2 linked regions of the Cupriavidus necator genome follow. The main gene of each other region encodes a partner of the protein of the gene in region 2 in a complex. Links are inferred from orthologs where the notes say so. Each region holds a gene or a part of one and is shown on either strand. Other genes may lie near its edges.

Region 1 (9,857 bases), 2.9 Mb from region 2 along the record:
GCAACACCGGCGACAGCCAGGTCACGCCGCGCCACCTCGATACGGCCGCGCTGTCCACGCCAACGCTGGCGCTGGCCAACGCCGCGCGCGAAGTGCTGCGCATCGGCGACCGCGTCGAGCAGATGCTGGACAACATGCTGCGCGTGCTGCGCACCAACGACGCCAAGCTGGCCGACGCCACCTGCCGCATCGACAACGAGGTGGATGACCTCTACACCGCGATCAAGCTCTACCTGACGCGCATCAGCCTGGAAGCGCTGGACGAGCGCGACGGCCAGCGCTGGACCGAGATCATCTCGCTCACCATCAACCTGGAACACGCGGGCGACATCATCGAGCGCATCCTGCTCGATACCAAGGACAAGAAGATCGCCCACAACCTGATGTTCTCGGAGGCGGGAATGCAGGAAATCGCCGAGATGCACGCGCGCCTGGTCGCCAATCTGCGGCTGGGCCTGTCGGTGTTTCTCAACGGCGACCTCAAGAGCGCCCAGGCGCTGATGGCGGAAAAAGCGAACTTCCGCGAGCTGGAGCGCAAGTACGCGCGCACCCACCTGCAGCGCGTGGCGGTGCAGACCGCCGAGAGCATCGAGACCAGCTCATTGCACCTGGATGTGATCAGCGAGCTCAAACGGCTGAATTCGCTGTTCTGTGCGACGGCTTATCCGGTGCTGGAGCAGGCTGGGGTGCTCAACCGCAGCCGGATGAAGGAAGACGATGTGCCGGCGGTGCCGGCGGTGCAGGCAGCGCAGCACTGAGCGGCGACGCTAGAGCTTGTAGCCGAACTTCCGCAACAGCGCCTTGCGCTCGGCCACATCGGCATCGGTCTCGATCCCCAGCGGCGAGGCACCATCGATCACGCCCACCACGCCGCGTCCGGCATCGGTCTGGGCGATGATCACCTCGGTCGGGTTGGCCGTTGCGCAGAAGATGCGGCACACCTCCGGCACTGCCCGCACCGCGGCCAGCACGTTGACCGGAAAGAACCCGTCGCCGAGGAAGATCACGAAGGTATGCCCGGCGCCGATGGCGCGGGCGTTCTCGCAGGCCAGGTCGATCAGGTCTTCATCTGTGCCCGACCAACGCACCAGGCGCTTGCCCGAGGCCTCGCAGAACGCCAGCCCGAAGAGGATGCCCGGCACCGTGCCGACCAGCGCCTCGTGCAGGTCTTCCACGGTCTTGATGAAATGCGAATGGCCGAAGATGAAGTTGGTGGCTTCCGGCTTGGTGACCGGTACGACCGTCAGTTCCATGGCTGGCTCCAGAATGGCGGCGCGGCTTGCCGCCATCCGGTTCATGGTAGGGCGCGGGGTGGTGAATGCAAGCGGGCAGGGATCCTCGCATGGCACGCGTACCTGCTATACCGGATGGACTGGCCCGTCACCGGAGACGCCGATGCCGCTTCTTCGCCTCTTCCTCGCATGGCTTGCCATGGCGCCGTGCGTGGCCGCCGCCCAGGTCGTTCCGGCATCACAGGGCGAAATCGCCGTCAGTGAACTGAAGCGCCCCAATGTCGTCGTCGTGCTGCGGCATGCGAGTGCGCCGGGGGTCGGCGATCCGCCGGGCTTCAAGCTGGACGACTGTTCGACCCAGCGCAACCTGGACGCGAACGGCCGGCAGCAGGCGGCGAGGCTCGGTAGCAGCTGGAAGGCGGCGGGCTTCCGGCCGACGCGGGTCTACAGCAGCGCCTGGTGCCGCTGCCAGGACACCGCCCGCCTGATCGACCTGGGTCCGGTGCGGGTCCAGCCATTGCTCAATTCATTTTTTGGCGCGGATGCACAGCGCCGGGAAGCGCAGACCGCGCAGCTTTCGCGCTTTATCGACGGGCTCGATCCGCGCGGCGGGCCTTACCTGCTGGTCACGCACCAGGTGGTGATCACCGCGCTGAGCGGCCACGGCGCAGACAGCGGTGGCGGCGTCGCGATCGAACTGCAGCCGGGCGGAGCGCCGCGCCGCGCGCGGGTGCTGCCCAACGCCGGGCTGGACTGAAGGGGCAGGCCCGCCTCAGCAGCGGCAAGCTCACCTCATCTTGATACACCTCAACTTGTGCAATCGCTTGCGTAAGCGAGTCGCGACAATTCTTCCCGGGCCTGTATCCGAAAATTCCTAAGGCCTTACCGCTCCAGCAATGGCTTCAGATACTTGCCCGTAAAGCTCGCCTTGCTCCTGGCCACATCCTCCGGCGTGCCGCGCGCGATCACCTGGCCGCCACCGGCGCCGCCTTCCGGCCCCATGTCGATCAGCCAGTCCGCGGTCTTGATGACATCGAGGTTGTGTTCGATGATGACCACGGTATTGCCCTGGTCGCGCAGCTTGTGGATGACCTTGAGCAGCAGCTCGATATCGTGGAAGTGCAGCCCGGTGGTGGGCTCGTCCAGGATATAGAGCGTGCGCCCGGTGTCGCGCTTGGACAGCTCCAGCGACAGCTTGACGCGCTGCGCCTCGCCGCCCGACAGCGTGGTCGCCGACTGGCCCAGCCGGATATAGCCCAGGCCCACGTCCAGCAGCGTCTGCAGCTTGCGCCGCACCACCGGCACCGCGCTGAAGAACTCGTGCGCCTGCTCGACGGTCAGGTCCAGCACCTCGGAGATGTTCTTGCCCTTGTACAGGACTTCCAGCGTCTCGCGGTTGTAGCGCTTGCCGTGGCAGACATCGCACGGCACATAGACGTCGGGCAGGAAGTGCATCTCGACCTTGAGCACGCCGTCGCCCTGGCACGATTCGCAGCGCCCGCCCTTGACGTTGAACGAGAAGCGGCCCGGGTCGTAGCCGCGCTCCTTTGCCGACGGCACGCCGGCGAACAGTTCGCGGATGGGCGTGAACAGGCCCGTATAGGTGGCCGGATTGGAACGCGGCGTGCGTCCGATCGGGCTCTGGTCGACGTTGATGACCTTGTCGAAATGCTCGAGCCCCTCGATGCGGTCGTGCGGCGCCGGCTCCGGCGTCGAGCCGTACAGGTGGCGCGCCACCGCATGGTAGAGCGTGTCGTTGATCAGCGTCGACTTGCCCGAGCCGGACACGCCGGTGATGCAGGTCAGCAGGCCCACCGGCACTTCGGCGGTGACGTTGCGCAGGTTGTTGCCGCTGGCGTTGACGATGCGCAGCAGGCGCTCATCGTCGGGCGCGGCGCGCTCCTTCGGCACCTCGATGCGGCGCTGGCCGGACAGGTACTGGCCGGTCAGCGATGCCGGCGACTCCTCGATCTGCCGCGGCGTGCCCTCGGCCACGATCATGCCGCCGTGCACGCCGGCGCCCGGGCCGATGTCGACCACGTAATCGCAGGCGCGGATCATGTCCTCGTCGTGCTCGACCACCAGCACCGAGTTGCCGATGTCGCGCAGGTGCTTGAGCGTGCCGATCAGACGGTCGTTGTCGCGCTGGTGCAGGCCGATCGAGGGCTCGTCCAGCACATACATCACGCCGGTCAGACCCGAGCCGATCTGCGACGCCAGCCGGATGCGCTGGGCCTCGCCGCCCGACAGCGTATCGGCGCTGCGCTCCAGTGACAGGTAGTCCAGCCCGACGTTGTTCAGGAAGTTCAGCCGCGCCGAGATCTCCTTGATGATCTTGTCGCCGATCTCGCGTTTGGCGCCGTGCATGTCCAGCGTCAGGAAGTAGGTCAGCGCGTCGCGCAGCGGCCAGCCGTTGATCTCGAAGATCGCGCGTGCCTGCTCGCCCTCGCCCAGCTTGACGTGGCGCGCCTCGGTGCGCAGGCGGGTGCCTTGGCAGGCGGGGCAGGGCTGGTTGTTCTGGTACTTGGCCAGTTCCTCGCGCACGGCGACCGAATCGGTTTCGCGGTAGCGGCGCTCCAGGTTGGGGATGATCCCTTCGAACACATGCTCGCGCACGGTGGTGCGGCCGCGTTCGTTGATATAGGTGAACGGGATTTCCTGCTCGCCCGAGCCGTGCAGCACCGACTGCTGCACGTTTTCCGGCAACTCCTCGAACGGGGTCTCGGTGTCGAAGTCGTAGTACGCTGCCAGGCCTTGCAGCATCTGGAAGTAGAACTGGTTGCGGCGGTCCCAGCCCTTGATCGCGCCCGAGGCCAGCGACAGGTTGGGGAAGGCCACCACGCGCTTGGGATCGAAGAAGGTGATCTGGCCCAGCCCGTCGCAGCTAGGGCAGGCGCCCATCGGGTTGTTGAACGAGAACAGCCGCGGCTCCAGCTCCTGCAGCGAGTACGAGCAGATCGGGCAGGCAAACTTGGAGCTGAACATATGCTCCTTGCCGCTGTCGAGTTCCAGCGCAAGCGCGCGGCCATCGGCTAGGCGCAACGCGGTCTCGAACGATTCGGCCAGGCGCTGCTTGATGTCGGCGCGCACCTTGACGCGGTCCACCACCACTTCAATGGTGTGCTTCTCGGTCTTCTTCAGTTTCGGCAGCGCATCGACCTCATAGACCTTGGCCTCGGCCTCGTGCGCGGTGCCGCCGCCCGAGCGGATGCGAAAGCGCACGAAGCCCTGCGCCTGCATGCTGTCGAACAGGTCCGAATGCTCGCCCTTGCGGTCGGCCACCACTGGCGCCAGGATCATCAGCTTGGTGTCCTCGGGCAGCGCCAGCGCGGCGTCCACCATCTGCGACACGCTCTGCGCTTGCAGCGGCAGGTTGTGGTCGGGGCAGTAGGGCGTGCCGGCGCGGGCGTACAGCAGGCGCAGGTAGTCGTGGATCTCGGTGACGGTGCCGACAGTCGAACGCGGGTTGTGGCTGGTGGCCTTCTGCTCGATCGAGATCGCCGGCGACAGGCCTTCGATCAGGTCCACGTCCGGCTTTTCCATCAGCTGCAGGAACTGGCGGGCATAGGCGGACAGAGACTCCACGTAGCGGCGCTGGCCCTCGGCATAGAGCGTGTCGAAGGCAAGCGAGGACTTGCCCGAGCCCGACAGGCCGGTGATCACGATCAGCCGGTTGCGCGGCAGGTCGAGATTGATGTTCTTCAGGTTGTGGGTACGCGCCCCACGGATCTTGATTTCTTCCATATGCCGAAAAGTCGTCGCCAGACAGGCCGCCCTGCCGGGGTTGGCAAGGCTGTCTGAAGGAATCGCAAAACCCAGAAACAAGTACCGTATTTGGCACTTCCGACCGCTGGCGACGGCCGGAATGCGCGCCCGGGCACACGCCCGGGGGCCAGCTGGCATGGCCAGGTGACCCGGGAAGCGCGAAGGAGCAAACCTGTTAATATACCCAACTTCGGTTTCCGGGGTGGCCCGCGCCATGCAGGCGCCCGGCGAAGCCGCCGCCGGCCCCGGGTTCCGGGCGGCAACTTCCCCCCGCGATCCCGATCGAAACTGCCGTTGCGATGCACCGGCAGCCAGCCTGACAGATTCCACGATCCCACGATCGCAATGCCGTCGATCCAGTCTTCTTCCCCGGGTGCGGGTGCCGCTGACGCATCCCAGGCCCCCGCCCGCGAACGCATGACCCGCGCCGAGCTGCGCGCCGCCGTGTCGCTGGCCAGCATCTTCGCGCTGCGCATGCTGGGCCTGTTCCTGATCCTGCCCGTCTTTGCCGAATACGCGCACAGCCTGCCCGACGGGCACGACGCCCAGCGCGTGGGCCTGGCCATGGGCATCTATGGCCTGATGCAGGCATTCCTGCACATCCCGCTGGGCTGGCTGTCCGACCGCATCGGGCGCAAGCCGGTGATGGTGGCCGGGCTGCTGCTGTTCATCGCCGGCGGGCTGGTGGCCGCCTTTTCCGACACGCTCAGCGGCATCATCGCCGGCCGCGCGCTGCAGGGCACGGGCGCGATCTCCGCGGCCATCACTGCCTGCATCGCCGACCTGACGCGCGAACGGCATCGCACCAAGGCGATGGCGATGGTGGGCGGCAGCATCGGCCTGACCTTCGCGCTGTCGCTGGTGATTGCCTCGCCGCTGCTGCACAGCATCGGCATGTCCGGCATCTTCGGGCTGATGTCGGTGCTGGGGCTGGTGGCCATCGGCGTGACGCTGTTCCTGGTGCCGACCCCGCCGCCGCCGCATCCGGTGCGCCTGCCGTTCCGCAAGGTGCTGCTCAACGCCGACCTGGCGCGCCTGAACGTCGGCGTGCTGGCGCTGCACGCTTCCCAGGTGGCCATGTTCATGGTGGTGCCCACCATGCTGGCCGATGCCGGCATGCCGCTGGACCAGCACTGGAAGGTCTACCTGCCGGTGGTGCTGGTGTCCTTCGTGCTGATGCTGGGCCCGATGATGGCGGCCGAGCGCTACGGCCGCGTGCGCCCGGTGCTGCTGGGCGCGGTCGCGCTGATGACCGCGGTGCAGCTGCTGTTTGCCGCCGTGCACGGGCTGTGGGCCATCGTCGGCGTGCTGCTGCTCTTCTTCGTCGCGTTCAACGTGCTGGAAGCGATGCAGCCTTCGCTGGTGTCGCGCTACGCCGCGGCCGCGCGCGGGGCGGCGCTGGGCGTCTACAACACCACGCAGGCGCTGGGCCTGTTCCTGGGCGGCGCGGCCGGTGGCTGGCTGCTCAAGCACGAGGGGCGCAGCGCCGTGTTCGTCGGTTGCGCGGTGGTGCTGTTGCTCTGGCTTATAATCGCCTGGAGCATGAAGGCGCCGCCGGCGCGCGGGCAGGAAGCTGCACCGGCAACGCCGGCCTGATCCGCATCACATCGTAAAGAATCCGGCCTGGAAAAGGCCTAGCATGATCGCGCCACCCGACGTCTGGCCGGGGGCGCGATGTTCGTTTACGTCGCCGCAGTATCGCGTCACACTACATCCGCTTTACCGTCATCGTATTGCCACGCTTTTCAACACAGCGCGTGGCTTTTGGAGAACATTTCATGGCATCGGTCAACAAAGTCATTCTCGTCGGCAACCTCGGCGCAGACCCGGAAACCCGCTACCTGCCCAGCGGCGACGCCGTGACCAATATCCGCCTGGCGACCACCGATCGCTACAAGGACAAGCAGAGCGGCGAGATGAAGGAGGCCACCGAATGGCACCGCGTCTCGTTCTTCGGCAAGATCGCCGAAATCGCCGGCCAGTACCTGCGCAAGGGATCGTCGGTCTATATCGAAGGCCGCATCCGCACCCGCAAGTGGCAGGACCAGTCGGGCCAGGACAAGTACTCCACTGAAATCGTTGCCGACCAGATGCAGATGCTGGGCTCGCGCCAGGGTGGTGGCGGCGGTGGCGGTGACGAAGGCGGCTACGGTGGCGGCGCAGGCGGCGGTGGTGGCTACAGCCGCGAAGCGTCGGGCGGCGGCTACGGCGGTGGCCGCGGCGGCCAGGGCGGCGGCCAGAGCGGTGGCGCTGCGCGCCGGCCGCAGCAGCCCGCCTCGAATGGTTTCGAGGATATGGACGACGATATCCCGTTCTGAGCACGGACTCGCTTCAAGCATCACCCCCGAAAGCCCGCATAAGCGGGCTTTTTTGTGTCCGCATTTTCCGCGCAAACCGCATTTCCTCATGCGCACACATTCGTATGCGGATGTGCGGCCACACCCTATATTTTGCATTCTTAATTTGTATGCAAACTGAGGGTGGTGCGTGAAGGTGGGGAACACAAGGCGCAGTCACGCCATGGCGCTTGCCGGCGTGCTGGCGGGGGCGAGCTGCGGCGTTACGCAGCAGGCGCAGGCGCAATCAGTATCGACTTCCATATCGGTCTACGGCCTGATCGACACCATGGTCCGCTACTCGGACAACAACCGCGGGGACGAGCGCCTGGCTGAACTGAGCGAGGGCTACTTCAGCGGTTCGCGCTGGGGCGCGCGCGGCAATGAGGCGCTGGGTGCGGGATGGTCGGCGCTGTTCAACCTGGAAAGCGGCTTCGACCTGGCCTCGGGTACTTCGCTGCAAGGCACCGCGGCGTCGAACTACGGACAGGTTGGCACGCAGGGTACAGGCCGGCTGTTCGGCCGGCAGTCTTACCTGGGGATCGAGCACCAGGCGTGGGGGAAGCTGACGTTCGGACGCCAGTTCACCACGGCCTATGACGCGACCTTCCGCTTCCAGCCCTATGGCCATCCCAATCTCGATGCGGTGGCCATTCTTAACGGCTATACCGGTCCGCGGCAAGACAACATGGCGAAGTACGCGGGCAGGTGGGGCGCGTTCTCGGCGGCGGCGCACTATACCTTCGGCGAAGTGCCGGGCGATGCGGCGGCCAGCAGCAGCCGGGGGCTGGCGCTGGCCTGGACCACGGCACGGATCGACATTGGTGCCCTGTTCCAGAGCACCAATGCGCTGGCCACCGAAGAGAAGCGCACGATCTGGGGCATCGGCGGCAGCAGCCAGCTGGGGCGTGTCAAGCTGGCGCTCGGCTACCTGGACAACCGCTACCACCTGAGCCCGACCCGCAACCATGTGCTGACCGGCGGCGCCACGGTGCAGGCAACGCCCGCGCTGGCGGTGTCGCTGGCGGCCGGCTATGACCGGCAGAGCGCCGCCAGCGGCCACCGGCTGATGCTGACCAGCGTGGCGGAGTACAGCTTGTCCAGACGCACCAGCGTCTATGCGGAAGCCGATTTCAACCGCATCAGCGGCAGCTATGCGCTGCCCGCCTTCATGGGCGTGCGTGGCAACAAGTTCGGCGGCGGCGTCGGCCTGCGCCATCGCCTGTAAAGCCGGAGGGCCACCGTGATTTCGAGAAGACAGTTCCTTGCCGCGGCGCTGGCCGCGCCGGCATTGCCGGGGATGCCGGCGCGCGCGGACAGCGGCGCCGCGGCATGGCCGCGCCATCCGGTGCGGCTGGTGGTGACTTTCCCGCCGGGCGGGTCCAGCGACATCGTGGCGCGGCTGCTGGCACCGGTGCTGCAGGAAAAGCTGGGGCAGCCATTCGTGACCGACAACCGGCCGGGGGCGGGATCGACGATTGGCGCGGCTGCGGTCGCCGCGGCGCCCAATGACGGCTACACGCTGCTGATGTCGAACTCGGCGGCGCTGAGCATCTCGCCGTTCCTGCTCAGGCGGCCCGCCTACGACCCGGTACGCAGCTTCACGCACGTGCATTACATCGGCGCGGTGCCGACCGTCTTTGCCGTGCATCCGTCGGTGCCGGCGCGCAACCTCGCGGAGCTGGCGGCGTGGATCCGCGCGCAGCGCGAGCCGGTGCCGTTCGGCAGCGGCGGGGCGGCGTCGGTGGCGCATATCGTCGGCGAGCTGTTTGGCCAGCAGGCGGGGTTGCGGCTGACCCATGTGCCATACAAGGGCGCGGGTCCGATGCGCGCCGACCTGCTCGGCGGACAGATCCCGTTTGCGGTGGATGCCCTGCCGCAGAACCTGCCGTTGCTGCAGTCCGGCGCCTTGCGCCTGCTGGCGGTGACCTCGGCGCAACGCGTGCCGCAGGCGCCCCAGCTGCCCACCGTGGCGCAAGCCGGCTATCCCGGCCTGGTGGCCGAAAACTTCGTCGGCGTCTCCGCGCCGGCCAACCTGCCTGAGGACATCGTGCAACGCTTGCATCAACAACTGCAGGTCATCCTGCAACAACCGGCCCTGCGCGGCCGCCTGGAAGCCCAGGGCTTTGTGCTGGCCGAGCGCCGGCCCGATGAGTTTGCCGCCTACGTACGCCAGCAGGCGCAGGCCTGGGGTCCTGTGGTCGTGGCAACCGGGGCGACGCTGTCATGAGCGCGCGCATCCAGGTAGTGCTGTTCGGGCCCGAAGGACGCGGCAGCTTCAATGAAGCCGGGCATGCCGGCGCCATGCGCGCACGCAATGCCGGCCACGACGTGGCGGTGACGTGGATTGCCGATCCGGATCCGCAGGCGCGCGCAGCAGCGCTGCTGGCGCTGTGCCAGACCGGCCCGGACCTGATCGTTGCGCATGGCGGACAGGGGGACTATCCCGTTTCTGTTGCCGCGGCTCGCCATCCCGCCCGGCGCTTCGTGGTCACGCAGGGCAGCGTGCTGTGCGCCAACACCG
Region 2 (10,369 bases):
GGGCGGTGTCGAGGTCGGCTGGGGAAAGCGGGGCGGTGCTCTGGAGGATCAGGGGCATGGCGGATGAAGGTCGGGCGCTTGCCGCGCGGGGCTGCAACGCGGCAAAAGCGCTATTGTAGCCCCGCCGCAGCGCCCCGGGCGAGCCGCTCAGCGCTGCGCCATCACCATGTAGTCCACGGTCAGGCTGGACAGGGCGCGCACGCCGTTGATCAGCGCCGGCTCGTCCACATAGAACTCAGGCGAGTGGTTGGAAGGCGCCTTGGTCACATCCTGGCCCTTGGGCGTCACCCCGAGGTTGAAGAACAGGCCCGGGACCTTCTCCTGGTAGAACGAGAAGTCCTCCGACGCGGTCGCCTTGGGCGTGATCATCCAGTTGCCTTCGCCGGCCACGCGCTGCAGCGTGGGCGCCATCTTCTCGGTCAGGGCCGGCTGGTTGATGGTGGCGTTGTACAACTCCACCACGCGGAAGCTGGCCTCGGCGCCGGCGCTGGTGGCGATGGCCTCGGTGGTGCGCTTCATGCGGGCATGGATGTCCTTCTTCATGCCTTCGTCATAGGTGCGCACGGTGCCCATCATCTCGACCTTCTCCGGCACGATGTTCATGCGGTTGCCGCCGTGGATGGTGCCCACGGTAATCACCGACGGCTCCAGCATGGCGTTGACCTGGCGGCTCTGGATGGTCTGCAGGCCCATCACGATCTGCGACGCCACCACGATCGGGTCGATCCCGCCCCACGGCCGCGCGCCGTGGGTCTGGCGGCCCTTGACGTCGATCCAGAACTGGTCGGCCGCCGCCATCGAGGGGCCGCTGCGCCAGCCCAGCTTGCCCGATTCGATGCCGCTGCTCACGTGCAGGCCGAAGATCGCATCGACCTTGGGATTGTCCAGCACGCCCTCGGACACCATCTGCTTGGCGCCCCAGGTGTTGGAGCCATTCGGTTCGAAGTCGGCCGGGCTTTCCTCGGCCGGCTGGAAGATGAACTTGACCGTGCCGGGCAGCTGGTCCTTCATGCCGGCCAGCACCTCGGCGGTGGCCATCAAAATCGCCACGTGCGTGTCATGGCCGCAGGCGTGCATCACGTCCACTTCCTTGCCCAGGTACTGGCCCTTGGCCTTCGACGCGAACGGCACGTCCACGCGTTCCTTGACCGGCAGCGCATCCATGTCGGCGCGCAGCGCCACTACCGGGCCGGGCTTGCCGCCCTTGAGCACGCCGACCACGCCGGTCTTGGCCACGCCCGTCTTCACTTCCATGCCGAGCTTGCGCAGCTGGTCGGCCACGAGCTTGGCGGTGCGCGTCTCGTAGTTGCCCAGTTCCGGATGCTGGTGGATATCGCGGCGCCACGCGATGAGTTGTTTCTCGACGGCCTTGGCGCGGGTTTCGATCTGGGCGTGCAGGGTTTCGGCGCCTTGCGTCTGGGCCTGCGCGGTGTTGCAGAGCAGGCCGGTGGCGAGCGCCAGGGTGGCGAGCGCGAAGCGGGTGGTGGGACGGGATGCGGAATCACGGACAGCCATGCAAGGTCTCCTTCGTTGTTGTTGGTGTGATGCAGGCGGTGTGGCGGCGCGCGGCAAGTGCAAAGCGCCGGGAAAAGCGGATTGGTTGCTCCCCTCTCCCGCAAGCGGGAGAGGGGAGCAAAGCTCTGGCATGCCCGGCAGTCAGCTCACGCGCAAGCTGTCGACCACCTTGTGCAGGAACGCCTCGCAAGCAGCCAACTGCTCCAGCGCAACAAACTCATCCGGCTTGTGCGCCTGCTGGATATCGCCAGGCCCGCACACCACGGCCGGAATGCCGGCGCGCTGGAACAGGCCGGCCTCGGTGCCGTAGGCCACCTTGTTGGTGTCGCGGTCGGCGGTCAGCGCGCGCACCAGCTGCGTGATGGCTTCCTGTTCGGCCACGTCCAGCGACGGCGCGGCGGCGATCTTGCTCAGCGTCAGGCCGGCGTCGGCATGCTCGGCGCGCATCTTCGGCAGCAGCACGTCGTTGGCGTAGGCCTGGATGCGGGCGTAGATGGCTTCGGGATCCACGCCGGGCAGGTTGCGGAACTCGAACACGAACTCGCACAGTGCCGGGATGGTGTTCAGCGCGATGCCGCCCTGGATGGTGCCGGTCTGCGCGGTGGTGTAGGGCACGTCGAAGGCCTGGTCGTAGGGGCCGTTGGCCTTGAACTCATCGGCGATGTCGCGGATGAAGCAGATCAGGCGCGCGGCGTATTCGATCGCATTGACGCCGCGCGGCGTCAGCGACGAGTGCGCGGCCTGGCCCCTGACGCAGCAACGGTAGGCGTTGATGCCCTTGTGCGCCACGATCACGCGCATGCTGGTGGGTTCGCCGACGATGCAGCCGCCGGGCGTCACGCCGCGGTCGCGCAGTTCGGCCAGCAGGTAGGGCGCGCCCATGCAGCCGATCTCTTCGTCGAAGGACAGCGCGTAGTGGACCGGCTCGCGCAGCCTGGCCTGCAGGATGGCCGGCAGCAGCGACAGGCTGGTGCCGATAAAGCCTTTCATGTCGCAGGTGCCGCGGCCGTAGAGCTTGCCGTCGCGCACCACCGGCTTGAACGGGTCGGTGGTCCAGTCCTGGCCGTCCACCGGCACCACGTCGGTATGGCCGGAGAGCACGATGCCGCCGTTGGTATTGCCGTCGGCGGCGGGCACGGTGACGAACAGGTTGGCCTTGTCCTGCTGCGGGTTGTAGCTCAGATGCGGCTTCAGCCCCTTGGCCAGGAAATGGTCGCGCACCGACTCGATCAGGCCCAGGTTGGAGTTGCGGCTGGTGGTGTCGTACGCGACCAGCCGCTGGGTCCATTCAAGCGCGCTGCCGCGCGCGGCGGTTTCGGTGACGGGCTGACGGGAAGAAGCGGCTTGGGCGGGCATGGGGGCGTTATCGCTAACTTGTTAAGGAATCGATGCTACACCCGGCCGCGCGCCGCGTCCATGCAGGATACGCATGACCCCTACGCCAGTTGCCGCAACGTATGCTTGATGGTCTGCGCGCGGATCGCCACGTCCGGCATCTTGGCCTCGATGCGCAGCTTGTCCTGCCCGGCCAGCTTGATATGGCGGTTCTTCTGCACCAGGTCGATGATGCGCATCGCGTCGATCGGCGGGTTGGGCACGAACTGCACGCTGATGGTGGCCTCGCCCGCGTCGATCTTGCGCACGCCCAGCGGTGCCGCGGCGATGCGCAGCCGGTGGGTCTCGACCAGCGCCTGCGCCTGCGCCGGCAGTCGGCCGAAGCGGTCGATCAGCTCTTCCTGGATATCGTCCACGCGCTCGGCGGTCTCGCAGTTGGCCAGTCGCTTGTACAGCGACAGCCGCTCGTGCACGTCGGCGCAGTAGTCGTTGGGCAGCAGCGCCGGCGTGCCCAGGTTGATCTCGGTGGTCGCGGCCAGCGGCGCCATCAGGTCGGGTTCCTTGCCGGCCTTGAGCGCCTTGACCGCGGCGTTGAGCATGTCAGTGTAGAGCTGGAAGCCGATCTCGTGGATCTCGCCCGACTGCTTGTCGCCCAGCACCTCGCCCGCGCCGCGGATTTCCAGGTCATGCATGGCCAGGTAGAAGCCCGAGCCCAGTTCCTCCATCTGCTGGATCGCTTCGAGCCGGCGCTGCGCCTGCTTGGTCAGGCCCTCGACATCATGCACCAGCAGGTAGGCATAGGCCTGGTGGTGCGAGCGCCCGACCCGGCCGCGCAGCTGGTGCAGCTGCGCCAGGCCGAACTTGTCCGAGCGGTGGATCAGGATGGTGTTGGCGGTCGGCACGTCGATGCCGGTCTCGATGATGGTGGTGCACAGCAGGATGTTGTCGCGGCGCGCGACGAAGTCGCGCATCACGCGCTCCAGCTCGCGCTCATGCATCTGGCCGTGCGCGACGGCAATGCGCGCTTCGGGCACCAGCTCGGCCAGCCGCGCGCGCTTGTTCTCGATGGTCTCGACCTCGTTGTGCAGGAAGTAGACCTGGCCGCCGCGCTTGAGCTCGCGCAGGATGGCCTCGCGGATCACGCCGTCTTCCTCGCGCCGCACGAAGGTCTTGATCGCCAGCCGCTTCTGCGGCGCGGTCGCGATCACCGAGAAGTCGCGCAGGCCTTCCAGCGCCATGCCCAGCGTGCGCGGGATCGGCGTGGCGGTCAGGGTCAGCACGTCGACCTCGGCGCGCAGGGTCTTCAGCGCCTCCTTCTGGCGCACGCCGAAGCGGTGTTCCTCGTCGATGATGACCAGCCCCAGGCGCTCGAACCTGACCTGGTCGGACAGGATCTTGTGGGTGCCGATGACGATGTCGACGGTGCCTTCGTTGATCTGCCTGATGGCCGCGTCGATTTCCTTCTTGGTCTTGAAGCGCGACAGCTCGACGATGCGCACCGGCCATTCGGCGAAGCGGTCGGACAGCGTCTGGAAGTGCTGCTCGGCCAGCAGCGTGGTCGGCGCCAGCATCGCCACCTGCTTGCCGCCCAGCACCGCGACAAAGGCCGCGCGCAGCGCCACCTCGGTCTTGCCGAAGCCCACGTCGCCGCACACCAGCCGGTCCATCGGCTTGCCCGAGGTCATGTCGGCGATCACCGCGGCAATCGCGGCGGCCTGGTCCGGCGTTTCCTCGAAGCCGAAGCTTTCGGCGAAGGTCTCGTAGTCCTTGGGCGAGAGCGGGAAGGCAAAGCCCTCGCGCGCGGCGCGGCGCGCGTACAGGTTGAGCAGCTCGGCGGCGGTGTCGCGGATCTGCTGGGCTGCCTTGCGCTTGGCCTTGTCCCACTGGCCCGAGCCCAGGTGGTGCAGCGGCGCGGTATCGGGATCGGCGCCGGAATAGCGCGAGATTACATGCAACTGGTGCACCGGCACATACAGCTTGCTGCCCTTGTCGTAGTCCAGGTGCAGGAATTCCTCGTCGCCCTGGCCCATGTCGAGCGTGACCAGGCCCTGATAGCGGCCGATGCCGTGCTCGCTGTGCACCACCGGGTCGCCGATCTTCAACTCGGCCAGGTCGCGCACCATCGAGTCGACGGCGGAGGCCTGCTCCTGCTTGCGGCGGCCGGTGCGGCGCGCGGTGCCGGCGTACAGCTCGGCCTCGGTGACAAAGGCGATCTGCCCCTGCGGCAGCGCAAAGCCGCTCTGCAGCGGCGCCACCGCGATCGAGAAATGCGCTTCGCCGGCCAGGAACGCGGCAAAGTCGTCCACCGGCTGCGGGCGCAGGCCGCTTTCGGCAAAGAGCTGCAGCAGGGTCTCGCGCCGCCCGGCCGAGTCGGCGCACATCAGCACGCGGGTCTGCTGGTCGAGTAGCAGCGCTTCCAGGTTGACCAGCGGATCATCGGCGCGGCGGTTCACCGCGACGTCGGGCAGGATGGCCGAGAACGCGGCCTGGTCCGCGTTCGCTTCGGCCTGCAGCACCAGGCGCGCCATCGGCTTGGCGGCGACGAAGAACTGCTCCTCGGACAGGAACAGGTCCGCTGGCGGCAGCAGCGGGCGCTCGCGGTCGTGCCGCATGAAGTTGTAGCGCTGCGTGGTGTCGGCCCAGAAGCGGCGGATGGCCTCGTCGACATTGCCGGCGAACGCGAGCTGCGTATCGGCGGGCAGGTAGTCGAACACGGTCGCGCTCTGCTCGAAGAACAGCGGCAGGTAGTACTCGATGCCGGCCGACGGCACGCCGTTGCCGATGTCCTTGTAGATCGGCGACTTGGTTGGGTCGCCTTCGAACAGCTCGCGCCAGCGGCCGCGGAAGGCGGTGCGCGCGGCTTCGTCGAGCGGGAACTCGCGCCCGGGCAGCAGCCGCACCTCCTTGACCGGGTACAGGCTGCGCTGGGTGTCGGGGTCGAAGGCGCGGATGGTCTCGATCTCGTCGCCGAACAGGTCGATCCGGTACGGCAGCGCCGAGCCCATCGGGTACAGGTCGATCAGGCCGCCGCGCACGCTGTATTCGCCGGGGCGCATCACCGCGCTGACGTGCTCGTAGCCCGCCAGCGTGAACTGGGCCTTGAGCGCCGCTTCATCCAGCCGCTCGCCCTGCTTGAAGAAGAAGGTGTAGGCGGCCAGGAACGCGGGCGGCGCCAGCCGGTACAGCGCGGTGGTGGCCGGCACCAGCATCACGTCGCATTGCCCGGTCTGGATGTCGTGCAGCGTGGCCAGGCGCTCTGATACCAGGTCCTGGTGCGGCGAGAAGCTGTCGTAGGGCAGGGTTTCCCAGTCGGGCAGCAGGCGCACGCGCAGTTCGGGCGCGAACCAGGGGATTTCCTCGGCCAGGCGCTGGGCATCGACCGCGTGGGAGCAGACTACGGCCAGCATCGGCGCGCGCTCGCGGTGCTGCCGAGCGTACGCGGCCACAGCCAGCGCATCGGCCGAGCCGCGCAGGCCCGCCACGCTGTGGCGCAGCCCCGGCTTGACCAGCGGCAGGTTGACAAAGGGGAAGGCGGGCTTGGCGTCAGGCATGTCGGCAGCGGGGCGTTCAAAACGACGACACCCCGCCGGCATTGCGGGCGGGGGTCGGGGCAGGGGACCTCAACGGCCCGTGGCGCCTGCCGGGCACGCGTCAATGCGGAATGGCGCGGCATGGCGACGGGCAAGGGCCGTATTATAGAATGCGCACCGGTTGTCCCGCTGGCCATGCCGGCCAGCAGGCGCCCGCGCCTCTTTCACTCAACGCCGATCCTGTGCCCGCTCGCCGCTTTGCCCTGATTCCCTGTGCCGGTACCGGCAGCCGCGCCGGCGGCGCCGTTCCCAAGCAATACCAGACCGTGGCCGGCCGGCCGATGATCTGGTACGCGCTGGCGGCGTTCTCGGCGTGCGACGCCATCAACGCCACCGCGCTGGTGCTGGCGCCCGACGACATGCCGCTGGAATCGCGCTTCGGCGCGGCCGCCTTTGCCGGGCTGCGCTTCGATACCGCCTTTGTCGGCGGCGAGACCCGCCATGCCTCGGTGCTGGCCGGGCTGCACCACCTGGCGCAGCTGGGCGCGACCGACAGCGACTGGGTGCTGGTGCACGATGCCGCGCGCCCGGGCCTGACCCCGGCAATGATCCATGCGCTGGTGCGCGCGGTGGAAAGCGACGGCGACGACGACCCGGACGCCGCCATCGGCGGCATCCTGGCGGTGCCGGTGCCAGACACGCTCAAGCGCGCCCAGGACGACGCCCGTATCGGCGCCACGGTGCCGCGCGAGGGCCTGTGGCAGGCGCAGACGCCGCAGATGTTCCGCCTGGGCGTGCTGCGCCAGGCGCTGCAGGACGCCATGGCGGCCGGCGCGGTGGTGACCGACGAGGCCAGCGCGATCGAGCGTCTTGGGCTGCATCCGCGGCTGGTCAACGGCTCGCTGCGCAATTTCAAGGTGACCTACCCGGAGGACTTCGCACTGGCCGAAGTGCTGCTGGGCAACGATGGCAAAGGAGCCTGACCGCATGATGCCTTTCGATATCCGGGTGGGACAGGGCTATGACGTCCACGCGCTGGTGCCCGGCCGCAAGCTGATCCTGGGCGGGGTCGAGATTCCGCACGACCGCGGCCTGCTGGGCCATTCCGATGCGGATGCGCTGCTGCACGCGGTCACCGACGCGCTCTTCGGCGCGGCCGCGCTGGGCGATATCGGCCGCCATTTCCCCGACACCGACGCGCAGTTCGCCGGCGCCGACAGCCGCGTGCTGCTGCGCGAGGCCGCGCGCCGCGTGCGCGAGGCGGGCTATGAAATCGGCAATGTCGATGCCACCGTGATCGCGCAGGCGCCCAAGCTGGCGCCGCATATCGGGGCGATGGTGGCGAACCTGGCGGAGGACCTGGGGATTGCGCGCGGGCGTTGCAACGTCAAGGCCAAGACCAACGAGAAGCTGGGCTTCGAAGGGCGCCAGGAGGGCATCGTGGCGCAGGCCGCGGTGCTGCTCTGGCGCGCCTCGGTGGGCGACGCGCAGGACTGATCAGGGGCGCGCCGCGTCTGGCGCCGTGGCGTTTTCCGGCGGGATGGCGTAGGTATAGTCGATCAGGCGGGCCATTGCGCCGGTGCGCGCACCGGCTTCGGTGCGCTTGGTGAAGCCCATCTGCTGGCACAGCCGGATGGCCGATGCCATTTCCGGCATGGTGCGCACCACCAGCGTTGACGCGCCGATATCGCGCGCGCGCTGGATGCAGATCTGCATCAGCGTGCGGCCCAGGCCCAGGCCGCGCGCCTGCGGGCTGACCGACAGCAGCCGGGCTTCCGGCTGGGTCAGGGTGATGGTGCTGCCGTCCAGTGCCGGCAGCGTGGCGCCCGGATGGCAGAACAGCACGGCGCCCATGATGCCGTGATCGGTCTCCGCCACCCACCATTCCATATCCGGATGGCTGGTCGCCAGCACTGCCTGCATGCCGCGCTGGAACGACGCGCGGCAGTCTTCCATGATGGCCAGCTCATATTGCCCGTAGGCTTGTTGCGTGACGGCGGCGATGTCGCCCCAGTCATGCACCGCCGCGAGGCGGTAGTGGAAACGGGGGGAAGTCGGCGAAGGCAGGGTCATGGCAGCCTGAAAGTGCGTGTCCTGCCTGGATTGTAGGCTGATCGCCGCACCTGTGCAGCCCTGGCGCGGGGCGGTTGCAGGATGGGAACAGCCGGCAACTCCTGATGGGAAGCTGCCGGCTGCTGTGCTACGGCGCCCGTGGCAGGGCGCCGCGGAGGGCGCGGGGGCGCGCTGTGGCGGGGCTTATTACGCGGCGATCACGTTGGCGGCGGCCACGATCACGGCGGCAATGCGGCCGACATCGCGCAGTTGCTGCGCGGTCATGCCCTGTTCATTCTTCAGCAGCTGGTAGTGCGACTTCACGCAGAAGTGGCACTTGCCCACGATCGAGGCGGCCAGTGCGTACATCTCGAAACGGCGCTTGTCCACGCCGCCATGGGTGGCATAGGCGTTCATGCGCAGGCCGGCCGGCTGGCTGGCCAGGTCGGGATCGTCGGCCATTTCGACGTACGGGTACCAGGTGTTGTTCATGCCCATCAGCGCGGCCGCGGTCTGCGCGCCGTTGGTTTCCTCGGGCGACAGCACGCCGGCGTTGCGGATGGCATCCACCAGCACCTTGCTCTGCGCCGCAAATGCCGCCGCCAGTGCCACGCCGACCGCATCGTTGCCTTCCAGCGAAGAGCGCGCGATGGTGCCGTCCACGTTCAGGCGGATGTCCTTGGCGTAATCGGGGATGAGATTCTTAATCGTGCTGATGAATTCCATTTATTTCTCCTATCGATACGGGCCCAAAAAACCCGCGCAAGCGGGTTTTGATGCGGAGGGCAGCGCCCTCCGCGAATCGCCAAGGTGTGTCTGGCGACTGATAGCAAATTACAGCGTGGCGCCACCAACGGCACGGTTGCACGGGCACAGCTCGTCCGTTTGCAGGCCGTCCAGGATACGCAGGACTTCTTCCGGGTTGCGGCCCACGTTCAGGTTGTTCACCGACACATGCTGGATCACGTTGTCCGGGTCGACGATGAAGGTCGCGCGCAGGGCAACGCCGGCAGCGTGGTCACGCACGCCCAGCTGGTCGATCAGCGAACCGGTCACGTCGGCGAACTGCCACTGGTTCAGCTTGTTCAGGTCCTTGTGTTCGCGGCGCCATGCCAGCTTGACGAATTCGTTGTCGGTCGAGCCGCCCAGCACGATCGCGTCGCGGTCGGCGAAGTCGCCGTTCAGCTTGGCGAAGGCAACGATTTCGGTCGGGCAGACGAAGGTGAAGTCCTTCGGGTAGAAGTAGATGATCTTCCACTTGCCTTCGAACGACTTTTCGGTGATGTCTTCGAAAGCCGACTGGCCGTTCTCTTCGTGATTGTTGAAACCCGGCTTGACACCGACGACGTGGAAGGCTTCGAGCTTGTCACCAACGGTCTTCATAGACTATCTCCTGATACGGTTGCAATGAGAGCGGTGCTGCTGCCGCGCGGCTGGCGTGGGCCGGCTACGCGGCTTACCGCGACAAAACGTGATTATGCGTCATCACCAGGTGCCGGGCTAATTGATATTCTCAAAGAGCCCGATAGGCAAGCCATGTGACGCCTGGAGCGAATCCCGGCATGGGAAGCCGCGGCATCAGCCAGGCGGCTTCGATGCGGAAGGGCAAGTATGCCATGCGCGCTGGGCCCGCTTATGGCAAGTTGGTGACGATTGCGGCGAGTTCAACCAGCCGTGTTCAGGCCGGATGCATGACGGGCTCCACTCGTTGCGCCCGGAAGATCACCAGCGTGGCAACCAGTCCGCACAGCGCGGCGAACATCAGCCACAGCCCCGGCGCCGCCTTGTTGCCGGTGGCGTGGATCAGCCAGGTCGAGATTGCCGGGGTGAAGCCGCCGAACAGCGCCGTGGCCAGGCTGTAGGCCAGCGAGAAGCCGGTGGTGCGCACCGCGGGCGGCATGATCTCGGTCAGCGCCACCACCATGGCGCCGTTATAA

What was found.
Region 1: the proteins of mfd (region 2) and uvrA are in contact, whole or in part, in a crystal structure (PDB 4DFC), measured with the Escherichia coli proteins. The link is inferred for Cupriavidus necator from one-to-one orthologs.

What each region holds. Positions count from the first base shown.
Region 1 is NZ_CP066018.1:1,089,749-1,099,605, reverse strand. What follows is about bases 1,915-5,373. They hold uvrA (excinuclease ABC subunit UvrA), read right to left. Parts: upstream 4,977-5,373; coding sequence 2,115-4,976; downstream 1,915-2,114. Other genes in these bases: I6H87_RS05040 (MFS transporter), read left to right, coding at 5,343-5,373; I6H87_RS05050 (histidine phosphatase family protein), read left to right, coding at 1,915-1,989. Also shown: I6H87_RS05060 (Na/Pi cotransporter family protein), read left to right, coding at 1-758; I6H87_RS05055 (adenosine-specific kinase), read right to left, coding at 768-1,253; more of I6H87_RS05050, read left to right, coding at 1,396-1,914; more of I6H87_RS05040, read left to right, coding at 5,374-6,593; I6H87_RS05035 (single-stranded DNA-binding protein), read left to right, coding at 6,776-7,315; I6H87_RS05030 (porin), read left to right, coding at 7,518-8,561; I6H87_RS05025 (Bug family tripartite tricarboxylate transporter substrate binding protein), read left to right, coding at 8,577-9,563; I6H87_RS05020 (BMP family lipoprotein), read left to right, coding at 9,560-9,857. UniProt on the Escherichia coli protein: The UvrABC repair system catalyzes the recognition and processing of DNA lesions. UvrA is an ATPase and a DNA-binding protein. A damage recognition complex composed of 2 UvrA and 2 UvrB subunits scans DNA for abnormalities.
Region 2 is NZ_CP066018.1:3,982,908-3,993,276, reverse strand. Bases 2,752-6,722 are described here. They hold mfd (transcription-repair coupling factor), read right to left. Parts: upstream 6,402-6,722; coding sequence 2,952-6,401; downstream 2,752-2,951. Other genes in these bases: ispD (2-C-methyl-D-erythritol 4-phosphate cytidylyltransferase), read left to right, coding at 6,551-6,722; argE (acetylornithine deacetylase), read right to left, coding at 2,752-2,871. In the rest of the region: phosphoserine phosphatase SerB, read right to left, coding at 1-58; I6H87_RS18765 (amidohydrolase), read right to left, coding at 148-1,515; more of argE, read right to left, coding at 1,657-2,751; more of ispD, read left to right, coding at 6,723-7,363; ispF (2-C-methyl-D-erythritol 2,4-cyclodiphosphate synthase), read left to right, coding at 7,368-7,877; I6H87_RS18740 (GNAT family N-acetyltransferase), read right to left, coding at 7,878-8,453; I6H87_RS18735 (carboxymuconolactone decarboxylase family protein), read right to left, coding at 8,640-9,158; I6H87_RS18730 (peroxiredoxin), read right to left, coding at 9,267-9,815; tcuC (MFS transporter), read right to left, coding at 10,111-10,369. UniProt on the Escherichia coli protein: Couples transcription and DNA repair by recognizing RNA polymerase (RNAP) stalled at DNA lesions. Mediates ATP-dependent release of RNAP and its truncated transcript from the DNA, and recruitment of nucleotide excision repair machinery to the damaged site.